One region of the Aeromonas sp. FDAARGOS 1409 genome, then DNA from elsewhere that is predicted to be linked to it. Evidence: riboswitches for the same ligand, from Rfam matches in the RefSeq annotation. Region 1 holds a riboswitch; the other holds the start of a gene.
What was found. Region 1 has a riboswitch for cyclic di-GMP ahead of lafK (lateral flagellar response regulator transcription factor LafK). Riboswitches for the same ligand answer to the same signal wherever they lie in the genome.

Region 2: it holds a riboswitch for cyclic di-GMP, as region 1 does, so the genes downstream of both, I6L39_RS10965 (glycosyl hydrolase family 18 protein) here and lafK (lateral flagellar response regulator transcription factor LafK) in region 1, are expected to answer to the same signal.

Annotation. Positions count from the first base shown of each region.
Region 1 is NZ_CP077395.1:893,005-900,764, forward strand. Features, by position in the region: gene fliGL (lateral flagellar motor switch protein FliGL) at 1-446, opposite strand, end outside; gene fliFL (lateral flagellar M-ring protein FliFL) at 433-2,181, opposite strand; gene lfiE (lateral flagellar hook-basal body complex protein LfiE) at 2,191-2,517, opposite strand; gene lafK (lateral flagellar response regulator transcription factor LafK) at 2,529-3,791, opposite strand; cyclic di-GMP riboswitch class I at 4,044-4,131, opposite strand; gene lfhA (lateral flagellar biosynthesis protein LfhA) at 4,326-6,401, opposite strand; gene flhB (flagellar biosynthesis protein FlhB) at 6,405-7,541, opposite strand; gene lfiR (lateral flagellar biosynthetic protein LfiR) at 7,538-7,760, opposite strand, start outside.
Region 2 is NZ_CP077395.1:2,295,165-2,302,924, reverse strand. Features, by position in the region: gene I6L39_RS10970 (lipopolysaccharide assembly protein LapB) at 1-119, shown strand, start outside; gene I6L39_RS10965 (glycosyl hydrolase family 18 protein) at 791-3,793, opposite strand; cyclic di-GMP riboswitch class I at 3,939-4,022, opposite strand; gene I6L39_RS10960 (ExeM/NucH family extracellular endonuclease) at 4,318-6,468, shown strand; tRNA gene I6L39_RS10955 (tRNA-Ala) at 6,583-6,658, opposite strand; tRNA gene I6L39_RS10950 (tRNA-Ala) at 6,718-6,793, opposite strand; tRNA gene I6L39_RS10945 (tRNA-Ala) at 6,853-6,928, opposite strand; tRNA gene I6L39_RS10940 (tRNA-Ala) at 6,993-7,068, opposite strand; tRNA gene I6L39_RS10935 (tRNA-Ala) at 7,097-7,172, opposite strand; gene gltX (glutamate--tRNA ligase) at 7,407-7,760, opposite strand, start outside.

The sequences.
Region 1 (7,760 bases):
GGCGGCAGGAAGGCGAGCAGCACCGCCTGCATCTGGGGGTGTTCGTTGCGGAAGAAGCGGGCCAGCACATCCGCCGGCACCCATTGCAGGCGCTGGATGTCCTGGCTCATCGCATCCCCGTAGAGGCTGTCGAGCAGGCTGCGGGAGAGGCGCTGGCCGAGGGCCAGATCCAGGGTCTGCTCCAGGTATTCCCGGGAGGCGCTGCCGATGCCGCTCTGCTCGCGATACTGGGTGAAGAACTGCTGCAGGGTCCACTTGGCTTCGATCGAGCTCACGCCGGAGAGGCCGGCCATCTTGGAGATGAGGCGCTGCACCTCGTCCCGCGACAGCTTCTGCATCACCTTGGCGGCCGCCTCGGTGCCCATGCTCAGCAGCAGGATGGCGGCCTTCTCGAGGTTGTCGATGTCGATGTCGACCGCGTTCTGATTCAGATTACCGTTGCTCATTGCCGCTCACCCATTGTCTGACCACTTCCGCCACCCGGGCGGTGTCCTTGTCCACCAGCAGTTGCAGGTGCTTGAGCTGGACCTCCAGCTCGGAGCCCGGCTCCGGCAGCGCCTCCAGATCCAGGGAGGAGAACTGGGGCTCCAGCCTGTATTCAGCCTGTTGCAGGCCCTTGCCGGAGGCCGGCACCTCGTGATCCTCATCGCCCTCCCGCCGCATGGCGAGACCGATGCTGGGTTCCTGCTCCTCGTCCGGCTCCTGTCCGGCCTCGGCATCAGGATATTGCTGGGTGCGCACCAGGTGCTTGACCAGGGGACGAATGCCGAAGAACACCAGGGTCAGCCCCAGCAGGCCGCCCACCAGATAGCGCAGGGAATCCTGCCAGTAGGGGGTCTCCAGCCAGCTCGACTCCGGCGGTGTCACCGGCTCGGCACCGGTGAAATCGAACACCTGCAGGCTGATCTGGTCGCCACGGGCGCTGTCGAAGCCCACCGAGCGTTCCACCATCTGGCGGATCTGTTCCAGTTGCTCGGCACTCCAGCCCCCTTTGGGGCCGATCTGCTGATTGAGCAGGATGGAGACGTTCATCCGCTCCAGCCGCCCCTGCTGGTAGCGGGTATGCACTATGGTGCGGCTGTTTTCATACTGCTTGCTGACCTCCTGCCGCTCGGTGCGGGTGTCGTTCTTGGCAGGCTCCTGTGCCTTGTTCTCCTCGGTGGCGGCCTGATCGGTCTGGGGCGCCGTTTCCGGGGGGCGGTTGGAGAGGGCCCCCGGGATGCCGAGGGCCAGGGCATCTATGGTCTTGTCGGACTTGTTGGATTCCTTGGTCACCACACCATTGGGATCCAGCTGCTGCTGGGTCTCCTCCACCGCATTGAAGTTGACGTCTGCGGCGATCTGCACCCGGAAGTTGCCGGTGCCCAGCATGGGATAGAGCATGTCATTGGCGCGTTGGCGGATGTACTGCTCCAGCTTGCGCACGTATTCCATCTGCTGGACGCTCTGCTTGCCGAACCCGGCCTTGTCCCCCAGCTCGGCGCTCAGCAGCTGGCCCGCCTGATCCACCACGGTCACGGCGCCGGGCTTCATGCCGGAGATGCTGCCCGCCACCAGGTTGGCGATCGCCTCCACCTGGCCCGGCTCCATGGATTGCCCGGGTTGCAGATCCAGCATCACGGAGGCGCTGGGCTTCTCCTCGTCACGGCCGACGAACAGGGTCCGCTTCGGGATGGCCAGATGCACCCGGGCACTACGCACCGCGTCGAGGGAGATGATGGTTCTGGCCAGCTCTCCCTCCAGGGCATGGCGGTAGCGCGCTCCTTCCATGAACTCGCTGGTGCCGAGGCCGGTGACATTGTCCAGCCCCTCCAGGCCCGCCGGCATGGCCGCCCGGACCCCCCGCGCCGCCAGCGCCATACGCACGTGGGCCAGCTGGCTCTCCGGCACCAGGATCTGGCCCGAGCTCTTCTCCAGCCGAAAAGGCACCTGCTCCTTCTCCAGCATCTCCATGATGTTGGCGGTGTCGTAGAGCTCCTGCTTGCCGTAGAGGGGCACATAGTTCTTGCTGGAGGTCCAGAGGATCACCACTATGGTGGCGGCGACCACGGCGGCCAGCAGGGCGATGGTGAGGATGGACTTGTTGTCCCGCGACAGGGTGCGCCAGTTGCGCATCCCTTCCTGTACCCGGGCGATCAGGGAGCCGGACGCCCCCGGCGAGGATGATACCAGTTCAGTCATGACCTACCCTCAGAGCGGCATGCGCATGATGTCATCGAAGCCGGTCATCAGTTTGTTGCGCACCTGCATCAGGGCGGAAAAACTGAGGCCTGCCTTCTGGCTGGCCACCATGGCCCCCACCAGATCGTCGCTCTGACCGGCGTCGACGGCGGTCATCAGCCTGGAGGCGATATTCTGCTGCTCGTTAACGCGGCCGACGACGTCGCGCATGGCGTCGCTGAACGAGACGGCAGACGCCTCGTTCGGCTCGATGGAAGGGGTTTGGCTGGCGACTCGCTGCATTTCCTGCATCTGCTGCAGGAGCGTCACCTGTGATGACATCATCTCAATCTTCACTCGGTTATCCCTTAGTTTTGTATCTGCTGCTCGACATCGATGCCCTGCTCGCGCATGGCAGCCAGCTTGTATCTAAGTGCCCGGGTCGTCATCCCGAGGGCCTCGGCCGTGCGTGTCCGGTGACCACGGAAACGGCGCAACGTCTCAAGGACGAATTGAAATTCGGCATACCGCTTGGTCTCGTTGAGCCCCTCCGGGGCCGCGAGCGTCTGCGGCTGCGGGGGATCGGCTTCGGCGGCGTAATGGGGCAGCATCAGATCGACGGCCTGAATATGCAATCCGCGAGCCATAATTAGCGCGCGCTGGATGACGTTATCCAGCTCCCGCACATTGCCCGGCCAGTCGTAGGAGAGCAGCTGCCTGCGCGCACTCTCGCCGAGGCGGTATCCCTGCTGGGGGGCGTGACGCTCGATGAAGTACTCCGCCAGGGGCAGGATGTCGTCCTGCCGCTCCCGCAGGGCGGGCCAGCTCATGGGCAGCACGTCGAGCCGGTAGAAGAGATCCTCGCGAAACGCCCCCCGCAGCACCAGCTCCCTCAGATCCCGGTTGCTGGCGGCGATGATCCGCACATCCAGCGGGATCACCTGGTGGCTGCCCAGCCGCTCGACCTCTTTCTCCTGCAGCACCCGCAGCAGCTTGGCCTGCAGCGCCAGCGGCAGCTCGGAGATCTCGTCGAGCAGCAGGGTGCCGCCCTGGGCCAATTCGAACTTGCCCTGCTGGCTGGCCGTCGCCCCGGTGAAGGCCCCCTTGCTGTGGCCAAAGAGAATGGATTCGAGCATGGCCTCGGGGATGGCCGCACAATTGATGGCCACGAAGGGTTTGGCCGCCCGGCTGGACATCTCGTGGATGTAGCGGGCCAGCCGCTCCTTGCCCGTCCCCGACTCGCCGCCGATGAGGATGGTGGCCGAGGTCTTGGCCGCCCGCCTGGCGAGCTGCAGCACCTGCAGGCTCTGGGGGGAGGTGGCGATCAGGTTGGGGATGGCCTGGCGCAGGCGCAGGGCCCCCCTGACCACATCGAGGATCTGTCGCTGGCTGAAGGGCTTGATGATGTAGTCGATGGCGCCGGCCCGCATGGCCTCGGCCGCCAGATAGGCCTGGTGCTCGTTGACCAGGATGACGCAGTCGGTTCCCGCCAGCGTCTGCACCATGGCAGGCCCGGCCTCGGTCATGACCGCCATGTCGAGCAGGATGAGATCGACGCAATGGTTCGAAATAAATTGTTTGGCCTGCATCACAGAATCCAGACAGGAAATTCGATAGCCGGCATTCAACAATATTTGCCCAATATGGTTTCCATTTGATGACCGTGGGGACACAAATAATAAATTCGCATGGGTTTCAATATCGACCGATATTGAATTTTCCTTGATAGAAATATCAGAAACCATATTATCTCGAACCTGTGATTGCACATGAATCAATCAACAGAACTGACACCTGAAAATTAAGACATACAAAGACAGAGCGGCGCTTCTTAATTGAGCACCTGCCCTATATCTGCATAAAAACAAGGCGAGAATCATGGCCTTGGCAACCCCGCTATCATTAGCATCAATGCTGTTAGACCGGAGGCTTTGCGTCCTGACTTTTCAGTACAGTTTGCCTTTATCATGCGACGACCCGTATTTGGATGGCATGGCTTTGTGATCCTTCAAGCCATGAGACACATCTGACACTTTTTATATTTTATGTTCACTGTCAGTCTGTGTCGCGTCAAAAGCCGTCACATCATAACGGCTTTATATGACAATTCAAGCAGGTATACGGAATAGTATCTTCCTACCGGCAAGAAATAAGGCAATTCAACTTCAGCCCAGGGTCCCAATCACCTCGACCCGCAATTCTTCCGGAATCTCGTTATAAGAGAGCACTTTGAGCCCTTTCGAGAAGGAGCGGGCATAACGGGCGATCAGAGGCCTGAGCTGGGGCATGACCACCAGCACCGGGGCATGGCCCTGCTGCTGCAACTGCTCCTTCACCAGCGGCATGTTCTGCTGCAACTGCGCCAGCAGCTGGGGATCCACCGGGAAGCTGTCCAACTGGATCTTGCCCTGCTGCTGTGACTGGCTCATGGCCGTCAGCAGGGTCTGCTCCAACCGGTCATCCAGGGTGAAGGCCTCCAGCACGTCGCGGGACCCTATCGCCTGTCTGACGATCTGGCGCTTCAGTGCGCAGCGCACATCGGACGCCAGCAGGACGGGATCCTTGGTCAGCTCGCTCGCATCCAGCAAGGTGGTGGCTATGGTGCGGATGTCGGTGAGGCTGATCTGCTCCTTGAGCAGCTGGCGGAAGACCCGCAGTTGCTGCATCTGGGTCAGGGCCAGGTTGAGCTCCTCCGCCAGCCGGGGAGACTGGGTGGCGAGATGCTGGCCCAGCTTGCCCACCTCGTCATGGCCGAACAACCCGTCGAGCTGCTCCCTGAGCAGCTTGCTGGCATGGGTGGCGATGACGGTGGCGGAATCCACCACCGAGTAGCCCAGGTTGAGGGCCTTGGCCTTGTTGTCGGGGGAGATCCAGACCGCGTTCATGCCGTAGGCGGGATCCTGGGTCAGCTCGCCGTCCAGGGCACCATAGGTCTCCCCGCTGCTGATGGCCATCAGCCGCTGGCAATCCACATTGCCCGAGGCCAGGGCGATGCCGGAGAGCTTGATGCGGTACTGATCCGGCTGCAGTTGCAGGTTGTCGCGCACCCGGATCTCGGGCAGCAGGAAGCCATACTGTTCGGAGAGCGTCTTGCGTATGCCGCGCACCCGGGCGAGCAACTCGGCCCCCTTGTCCGCCTCCGCCAGCGGCACCAGCCGGTAACCCAGCTCGATGGCGACGCTGTCCACCGGGGGCAGATCCTGCCAGTCCAGCCCCTGGGGCTCCGGCTGCACCATCTGCCGCGTCAGCGCCTCGGCCGCATCCAGCGCCGGATCCGCCACCCGGCGCTTGCTGACGCTCCAGCCGGTCCAGGCCAGCACGGCGGCAAAGCTGAGGAAGGCCAGCATGGGCATGCCGGGCACCAGGCCCAGGATCAGCATGATGGTCGCCGCCGTATAGATGACCCTGGGCGAGGCCAGGATCTGCTGGCCGACCTGATCCGACATCTCCCCCTCGTCACTCACGCGGGTGACTATGATGGCCGCCGCGGTGGACATCAGCAGGGAGGGGATCTGGGCGACCAGGCCGTCACCTATGGTGAGCAGGGCATAGATACGGAACGCATCGGAGACCGGCAGGGAGTGCTGGAAGATGCCGATGGCCAGCCCCCCCACCAGGTTGATGATGAGCACCAGCAGGCCGGCGATGGCATCACCACGGACGAACTTGGAGGCCCCGTCCATGGCGCCGTAGAAGTCCGCTTCCCGGGCGATCTCTTCCCGCCTTGCCCGGGCCTGGTGCTGATCCAGGGTGCCCGCGTTGAGGTCGGCGTCGATGGCCATCTGCTTGCCCGGCATGGCGTCCAGGGTGAAGCGGGCGGAGACTTCGGAGATCCGCTCTCCCCCCTTGGTGATCACCACGAAGTTGATGATCATCAGGATCACGAAGACCACCAGACCCACCACGTAGTTGCCGCCGATCACCACCTCGCCGAAGGCCTGGATGACCTTGCCGGCAGCCTCATGCCCCTCGTGACCGTGCAGCAGCACCACCCGGGTGGAGGCGACGTTGAGGGACAACCGCATCAGGGTGGCGACCAGCAGCACGGTCGGGAACACGGAGAAGTCGAGCGGTCGGCGCGCCGAGACCGAGACCAGCAGCACCAGCACCGCCAGCACTATGTTGAAGGTGAACAGGGCATCCAGCAGCCAGCCGGGCAGAGGCAGTATCATCATCGCCAGGATGGCCAGCAGCATCATGGGGATAGCTGTATAGGATTGGGTCAATACACGCCAGTTCACAACTTACCTCTCAGGTTGACGTAACTCGGGCGGCACGTGCAAGGGAGCAAGGGGGTTGGGTTTCCTGCCCTTGCCAGCCTCATAGGCCCGTAGCTGCAATACATGGTTCAATACAAAGGCGACCGCGGTGTAGAGACCCGCCGGCACTTCCTGATCCACCCGGGTGGAGTAATAGATGGCCCGGGTCAGCTCGGGCAGGCTCATCACCATCTTGTCGTGCTGCCTGGCCACCTCGCGGATCCGCTCCGCCATGCCGTCCACCCCCTTGGCGATCACATAGGGGGCGTTGGCCCGCTCGGGATCGTACTTGATGGCCACCGCGTAATGGGTCGGGTTCACTATGATGACGTCGGCCTGCGGCACCCGCTGCTCGATGCGGGCCCGCGCCAGCATGCCCTGCACCTGCCGGATCCTGGCCTTGATCTCCGGGCGGCCCTCGGTGTTCTTGTGCTCGTCCTTGACCTCCTGCTTGGTCATCTTCAACTGCTTGTTCAGAGACCAGCGCTGATAGGGCACATCCAGCACGGCGATCAGCATCTGCACACTGCCTAGCAAGATAAATGCCTGGGAGAGGATGCGTAGCGCCTGCTCCATGGCCGCCTGGGGCGGCATGCGGTTCATCATCATCAGGGTGGGCCACTGGTGCTGGAGCATCAGGGCCAGGGTGCCGCCGATCAACAGCACCTTGAGCAGAGACTTCAGCAACTCCATCAGGCTGTGGGTCGAGAACATCCGCTTGAGCCCCTTGAGCGGGTTGAGCTTCTCCCCGCTTGGCATCAGCTTCTTCCAGACCAGCACCATGCCGCCGGGGACGGCGCCGAGCAGGACCAGCAGCAGGGCGAGCAGGCCGAACAGCGGCAGCAGCACCCACAACATGCCGACCAAGGCATCGGCGGTCCACTGGATCATCATCTGGGGATCCCGCGCCCCCTGCCAGTTGAAGCGCTGGGGCTGCTTCATCAGCTCGGCGAAGAAGAGGCCGAAACTTGGCACCATCCACTGCATGGCCAGGCCGCCGATGAGCAGCAGGCCGGCGGAGCTCAGCTCCCTGGAACGCGCTATCTGGCCCTCTTCCCTCGCCTTGCGCCGTTTCTGGGAAGAGGCCTCTTCGGTTTTGTCCTGGGCGCTGTGCTGGCTCATGGGGGCGTCAGCGCCCTGAGCTGGGCCAGCACGTGGCCGACCAGATCCAGATAGCGGGCCGGTACCCCGCTGATGGAGATGGCCATGGTGAGCAGCCCCAGCAGCAGGGTCATGGGGAAGCCCAGGGAGAAGATGTTCAGGGAGGGGGCCGTGCGGTTCAGCACCCCGAAGGTGAGGTTGACCATCAGCATGGCGACCACGGCGGGCAGGGTCAGGATG
Region 2 (7,760 bases), 1.4 Mb from region 1:
AGCCCAAGGAGGCGCTCAACGCCTTCACCCAGGCCGCCCAGAATGGCAACGTCAGTGGCCGCGCCACCCCCTGGATCAGCTTCCTGAAGGAGCAGCAGGGCGGCGCCGTCACTCAATAAACCGGCACGCCATGGGCAAGAATCCGCCCATGGCGACTGCCCATTCACAATGGGGTTCGCCCCGCAGATTGCCTTGGTGGCAATTGGCCGCTCTTCGGAGCGGTCTTTTTTATGGCCCCCTGCCCTTTTCACCCCTCCCCTCCTTACACAGGGCGCAAAAAAAATCCGGAGCCTGGGCTCCGGATTGGGTCGTTGCGTTGAGAGGGGATTGCCCCCTCAACCTGTCATCAGTAGTTGCACACCAGCTTCCAACTGCCGTCACCCGCTCTGAGTGCGCTGCTGGTACAGCAGCCGGGACAACTCAGTAGTTGCACACCAGCTTCCAACTGCCGTCATCCGCTCTGAGTTCGCTGCTGGTATAGCAGCCGGGACAACTCAGTAGTTGCACACCAGCTTCCAACTGCCGTCACCCGCGCTGAGTTCGCTGCTGGTACAGCAGCCGGGACAACTCAGTAGTTGCACACCAGCTTCCAACTGCCGGCACCCGCTCTGAGTTCGCTGCTGGTACAGCAGCCGGGACAACTCAGTAGTTGCACACCAGCTTCCAACTGCCGGCACCCGCTCTGAGTGCGCTACTGGTACAGCAGCCGGGACAACTCAGTAGTTGCACACCAGCTTCCAACTGCCGTCACCCGCTCTGAGTTCGCTGCTGGTATAGCAGCCGGGACAACTCAGTAGTTGCACACCAGCTTCCAGCTGCCGTCGCCCGCCTTGGGTTCGCTGCTGGTCCACCAGTTCGCCTGCCAGACCCCCTTGTTGTGGGTCATGCGGTCGGTGCCGTTGGCGTGATCCCCGCGTGGCCAGGTCGGATAGGCGTTGTAGTCCGCCGGGTTGACGTTCTGGCTGGCGCAGGTGGTGCCACCGCTGCCGCCGTCCCCCCCACTGCTGCCCAGCACCGCCTCGGCCAGGGCCGGGAAGTCGGACTTCAGGCCTATGGTCTGGCTGCCGGCAATCAGGCGCATGCCGCTCGGCACGCCGGCGGCCGGCAGGTAGTAGGTCATGGCCACTTCCACGTCGGTGCCCGGCGCCCAAGCCTTCCAGGCCGGCAGCGTCAGGGCCACCTTGTGGAAGTCCTTCTCGCTCGCGATGCCGTCCGAGTTCTGGTTGCCGCCGCTCTCCACCACCTTCAGCCCCATGCCGCTCTGGTCGGTGATGGTGTCGGAGGTGGAGGTGGGCACCAGGAACTCGATGCGGGTGCCGCCCGGAATGGTCTGGGTCGACCTGTTGGTGAGCTTGAGGGTCGGGTTGATCGGGTAGTTGGAGTCCCCTTCCTTGAAGCCGGAGAGGCTCACGCCGATGTCGAGCTGGGCGGCCGGAGCCGGCAGATCATTCTGCTTCAGGGCCGCCTTGTCGGCCTTGCTGAACTTCTCGTAGGCGAGGCTGGTGAGGGTGCTGCCCATCACGTACTCGTTCTTCGCGGCATCGAAGTCATAGTCCCCCGCCATCTCCCAGAACATGACGCCGCCCAGGCCGCGCTTGACGATGTAGTCGAGCTTGTGACCCATGGACTCTTCATCTTCGGTGGAGAGGAACACCTTCTTCTGCTCGTTCCAGAGCCAGGGCGCATGGGCCTTGTCGTCGTAGTAACGCACATACTGGCCTTGCATCACGTGGGCCGGGTTGTTGGGATCCAGACCCCAGGCCTGACCGTAGCTCGGCAGAGTGGTGATGCCGAGGCTGGCCGCGTGCTCCAGGTTCTTGGCGTGCCACATGGGCACGGCGCCGCCGCCTATCTCCTTGCCGTTCTTGTCAAGGTCGTGCCAGATGTTGTCGATGCCCACCGCCCCGTTGCCGCAGGGGATGGTGCTGCCACCGGTGCCCGGCTGGCAATCGCTCTGGCTCGGCAGCGCCGCCTTGCCACCCAGGCCGTGGGTGCCACCGGTGACCCCCTGCCAGCCGCGGGTGTAATAGGGCACCCCTATGTTGATCTTGCCCGCCGCCAGGGCGCCACGAAAGTAGTGGGCCGCCCAGGCGGAGTTGAGATAGCCGATGCCGCCAAACTGGGCCTGGGTGTAGACCCCCCACTGGGCCAGCTCGGGATCCGCCTTGTTGTCGAACAGGGCGGCGTTGTGGCCGACGAAGTGGTTCCAGGCACCGTGGAAGTCATAGGTCATCAGGTTGACGTAGTCGAGGTACTGGGTGACCTGGAAGTTTTCCATGCCGCGCAGCAGGTAGGCCGAGGCCGGCGAGGCGATGGTCAGCATGTACTTGCGACCGTCCTCGGTCCCGGCGCTGTCGAGCTTGTTGCGCAGGGTCTTCATCAGCACTTCATAGTTCGCAAAGAGCTTGCCGCGACACTGGTTGGAGAGCGGGAAGTCGTTGGGGTTGCCCGCATCCTTCATGGAGGTGGGGTACTCGTAGTCGATATCCACCCCATCGAAGCCGTACTGGCGGATGAAGCCTACGGCCGAGTCAGCAAAGGCGTTGATGCCGGCGGTGTTGACCGAGCAGTCGCCCTTGGTGGTGGCGGCGTAGAAGCCGCGGGTATCGGCCCAGCCCCCGACGGAGATGAGGGTCTTCACGTCCGGGTACTGCTTCTTGTACTTGGACAGCAGGTTGAAGTGACCCTGATAGGCGAACTCCGGATCCATCTCGGCGCCCGGCACCCCGTTCCAGGTCAGCTTGGTGGCGGCGTCATCCACCTTGATGGTGTGGCTCTGCTCATCCACCGCCGCGAAGGCGTAGTTGATGTGGGTGATCTTGTCCCAGGGGATGTCGCTCACCAGGTAGGCGGGCAGGCCGTTCTTGCCGGTGCGCCAGGAGGTGAAATAGCCGATGACGCGGCGGCCGTGGTCATCCCCCATGCACTCGCTGCCGTCGGCGCGGTAGATCTGGCGCACGTCGCAGGAGAGGTTGCCGCCGGTGGGGGGCAGCGCGGCCTCTTCCACCTGCACATCGACCTGGGCCGACTCCCCGGAGAGATTGGTCTTGTCGGTCGCCACCAGCTTGAGACCGGCCAGCCCCTTGCTCTGGGGCGTCCAGCTCAGTTGCCAGGGAGCGCTGGTGTCCTCGCCCACCTTCTGGCCATTCACGAACAGCTCGACCCTGGCGACGTCGTCGTTGGCGTCGGTGACATTGCCGCTCACGGTGAGGGCACGGCCCAGAGTCACCCTGGCACCGGCGGCGGGGCTCGCGATGCTCGCCCTGGGCGCCTCGGGCGCGACCACGGCGGCGACCTTGAAGCTGGAGTCCGCCTCGCTCAGCACCTTGCCGTCCTTGTCCAGCGCCCGAGCCTTGAGGGCGTGATTGCCCACACCGACGGCAGACCAGCTGGCACTCCAGGGGGAGGCGTTCGCCGTGGCAACCAGGGTGCCGTCGACCAGGTATTCCACCCGGGCGAGCGCCGTGACCGGGCCGCTCAGGGTGACCGCCAGCGCGACGCTTGCCCCTTCGCTGACGCTGCTGCCCACGGCAGGGGAGCCGATGGCGACGACCAGGGCCGGTGGCGGCACTTCGCCGCCATAGAGCCTCCACGCATCTGCCCAGACCACGCCCACCCCGGGGGCATAGTGGTAGGGCGAGGCGCCGCACCAGCCGGAGTAGGGGAATTCCTTGCATTCATAGAGGGCGCCTGCGTTGCTGACGATGTCGCCAGCCTGGTAGGCGGTGCCGGCCTGATAGGCGGGATAGGCGGCCTGCGCCCAGGCAGGGACGGCCGCAAGGGCGACCAGCATGGCGAGCCTGCTGGGCCTCAAGATCTGTTGCATATTGTTGTCATCCTTGTTTTGTCTTGGCTTCAACACCGGGAAAAGCGCAATCGCAACAGGGAACAAGGGAACGACAACAGGCCATGGACGGGCCACAGACCCTCAAGTCACCCTGGGTAACCCCGCTGTCTGGCCCACGTGGGTCAGATCGGAGGCTTTGCGTCCCGACATCGCTGCCGGTTTGCCCTTTGCCTGGGTTCCGTGAGGAACAGCCCGAGTATAGGAAGCAAGTGACAACGGCTCAATCTTTATTCTCGAAGGAAAATATGTGAATGCCGGCGGCTTCACACTTTTCACCCACCGGACAAATAACAAATAACTCATCAATATCAAACTGTTAGCCATGTCAAAAAATGGCAGATGGGCTCCTTTGTCTCCTTATAATGTGCGCTCCCTCACTGGTCAGAGCAGCCAGAAATGTGACAATGCGCGCCCTTGGCCAAGAGGCCAAGGCTATGGAAACACTGGCAAAAATAAAAAAAGGAATCCCCATGAAAGGAACACCTACCCTGCTGTCGCTGGCAGTGGGGCTCGCCCTCGCGTCCCCGTCTCTCCATGCCGCGGGCTTCAGTTGCCCGGCCGACAGTGCCCTCACCCCCATCCCCGCCATCCAGGGCAGCGGCGACAAGAGCCCCCTCGTCCCTGACGATCAGTTCGAAAGCCCCGGCAGCGTCTCGGTCAGGGCCGTGGTCTCCGCCCTTGGCGAGAGTCTCAACAAGGGCTTCTACCTGCTGGATGTGCAGGGGGACGGCAACCTCGAGACGTCGGACGGCATCTTCGTCTACCTCAATGACAAGAACTTCGCCAGCAAGTACCCGGACATCCAGCCGGGCGCCCTGGTCTGTCTGGAGGCCAAGGTCGAGGAGTATCATGGTCACACCCAGCTCAAGCCCCTGTTTGATGGCAGCACACCGCGCCTGACAACCCTGGCCCAGGGCGCCGCCCCCGCCCCCGCCGCCACGGCACTGCGGGTGCTGGAGGGGGAAACCCTGGCCCGGGCCCTGGAGCGTCACGAAGGGATGCGGGTGCGCCTCGATGGGGGCAGCGCGCTCAAGGTAAGCCGCAACTTCAGCTACGACTATGCCGCCCGGCGCAACAACCTGGTGCTCGCCCACGGCGCCCCGCTGATGAAGCCGACCCAGCTCCATGTGGCGAGCAGCCCCGAGGCCGTGGCGCTGGCCGAGGCCAATGCGGGCAACCGCGTCTTCCTCGAGTCGGACTTCAAGGCCGCCAACGGCAAGCTGCCCTGGTTGCCCGCCTGGGAGCCGGAGCAGGGTTACCTGCGCATCGGCGATGCCCCGGTCAATCTGGAAGCCCTGGTGGGTTACAGCCATGACGAGTACCGCCTGATAGTGCCCAAGGATCAGCGCATCACGGCGGGGGATCTGCTGCGCACCGACGAGAACGACCGCCAGGGCGCACCGGCCCGCGCCAATGGCACCGACCTGCGCATCGGCAGCTTCAACGTGCTCAACTATTTCACCAGCCACTCCAGCGTGGGGGGCGCCCTCAACGTGCTCTGCGCGGATCAGGCGGACGCGGACAGCGCCAAGGGCTGCAACCGCGGCGCCAAGAGCCTGGAGGAGTTCCAGTTGCAGCGCGCCAAGATCGTCAGCGCCATCACCGAGATGGACGCCGACCTGCTCGGCCTGATGGAGATGGAGAACAACGGCTTCGACGAGCACGCCGCCCTCCACGATCTGGTGGAGAGCCTCAACACCCGGCAAAAGGAGGTGAGTAAGCACTACGCCTTCGTCACCCTGCCCAAGGCCCTGCTCACGGAGGATCGCTTCTTTGGCGGCGACGCCATCATGGTGGCCATGATTTACCGCCCCGCCCTGCTCACCCCGAGCGGCGATGCCAGCGTGATCCAGCTGCCCGAGCAGCGCTACACCACGGGCGGCGTCGCCAGGACTGCCGGCCAGCGTGACTCCCTGGTGCAGCGCTTCACCGTAACGGGTAGCAAGGATCCCCTGACCCTGGTGGTCAACCATTTGAAATCCAAGGGTTCGGGTTGCTACGAGAACGGGGATGGCAAGAGCGAGCCTGCGGATCTGCAGGGCAAGTGCACCGAGTTTCGGGTCAGCGCCGCCAAGGTGCTGGGGGAGGCGGTGAGCAAGCTGCCGGGCCAGGTGCTGCTGGTGGGGGACTTCAACTCCTATGCCAAGGAGGATCCCATCCGGGTGCTGACCGACTATGCGCCGGCCAGCAGCGATCGCAAGATCCGCTCCGCCTCCCACACCTTCCTCGGCGAGCAGGCGTATGAGCCCATCGGCCAGGAGGTGGGCAAGGGCTATGGTCTGGTGGACCTGAACGTCAGGTTCAACCAGGAGAAGGCCATCTCCTACAGCTACGAGGCCGAGCTCGGCACCCTGGACTACGCCCTCGCCAACCCGGCGTTGGCGAACAAGGTGGTGGCCGTGGCCGACTGGCACATCAACTCCTACGAGAGCAACCTGTTCGAGTACGGTCGTGGCTTCACCGGTGACATGATCAAGTCGGACAACCCGTTCAGCGCCTCCGACCACGACCCCATCATCGTCGACCTCAGGCTCAGGGAAGCGAGCAAGGGCGGTGGCGGCGCCTTGGGCGTCCTGCTGTTGGCGCTGCTGCCGCTGGCCTGGCGTCGTCGTCACGGCTGATGCCGAACCGGCATGAACCAAAAGCCCGCCGCAGTGCGGGCTTTGTTACGACGAAGAGGAAAGGAAGATGGAGGCGAAAAGAAAAAGGCCACCGCAATGCGGTGGCCTTCTATATGGTGGAGCTACGCGGGATCGAACCGCGGACCTCTTGCATGCCATGCAAGCGCTCTCCCAGCTGAGCTATAACCCCAAATTCTTTCTTCATTAGACAATGGGTTCTGGCGGCCGATTGTCCGTTACTGCAAATAATGGTGGAGCTACGCGGGATCGAACCGCGGACCTCTTGCATGCCATGCAAGCGCTCTCCCAGCTGAGCTATAACCCCAAATTCTTTCTTCATTAGACAACGGGTTCTGGCGGCCGGTTGTCCGTTACTGCAAATAATGGTGGAGCTACGCGGGATCGAACCGCGGACCTCTTGCATGCCATGCAAGCGCTCTCCCAGCTGAGCTATAACCCCACAAAGATCGGCCTGGGTGATACACACCGCACTGCCCTGGGTACTTCATCTTCAATCAGGAACCTGGTGGAGCTACGCGGGATCGAACCGCGGACCTCTTGCATGCCATGCAAGCGCTCTCCCAGCTGAGCTATAACCCCTTGGATTCCAGATTGTTCGAGGAGAATTTGGTGGAGCTACGCGGGATCGAACCGCGGACCTCTTGCATGCCATGCAAGCGCTCTCCCAGCTGAGCTATAACCCCAACTCACCTCGGCGCTACCAAAGTTATCTCTGGCAACGGAGGCGCATGATAGGCATCGCCCGCTTTGCTGTCAACCCAAAATTCTCGCTCGTTGGAGCGTTTAGTCAAAATTCAGGCAGTTAGCCGGTTTTACCGCCAACCTCGTCGCTATCTCCCTGTTTTACGTCGCAAATCCGCTCGAGGCCAAAATGCGAAGGGCCCCGTCAGGGGGCCCTTCTGGTGATTCACAGCAGCTTACTCGGCGGCCATGCGCGCTTCGATATAAGCCAGCGCGCGATCGATACGAGCGAGGACTCGCTCCTTGCCCACCAGTGCCATCACGGCGTCGATCGCCGGGGACTGACCCTGGCCGGTGACGGCCACGCGCAGCGGCATGCCGACCTTGCCCATGCCTTGGCCCAGCTCGGCAGCGGTCGCTTCAATCAGCTCGTGCAGCGCTTCGGTAGTCCAGCTATCCAGTGCAGCCAGCTTGGTTTTGGCCAGAGCCAGCGGCTCGGCCGCGACGCCACGCAGGTGCTTCTTGGCAGCAGCTTCGTCGATGGTCTCGTACTCTTCGAACAGGTAGCGGCTCTGGGCGGCCACCTCCAC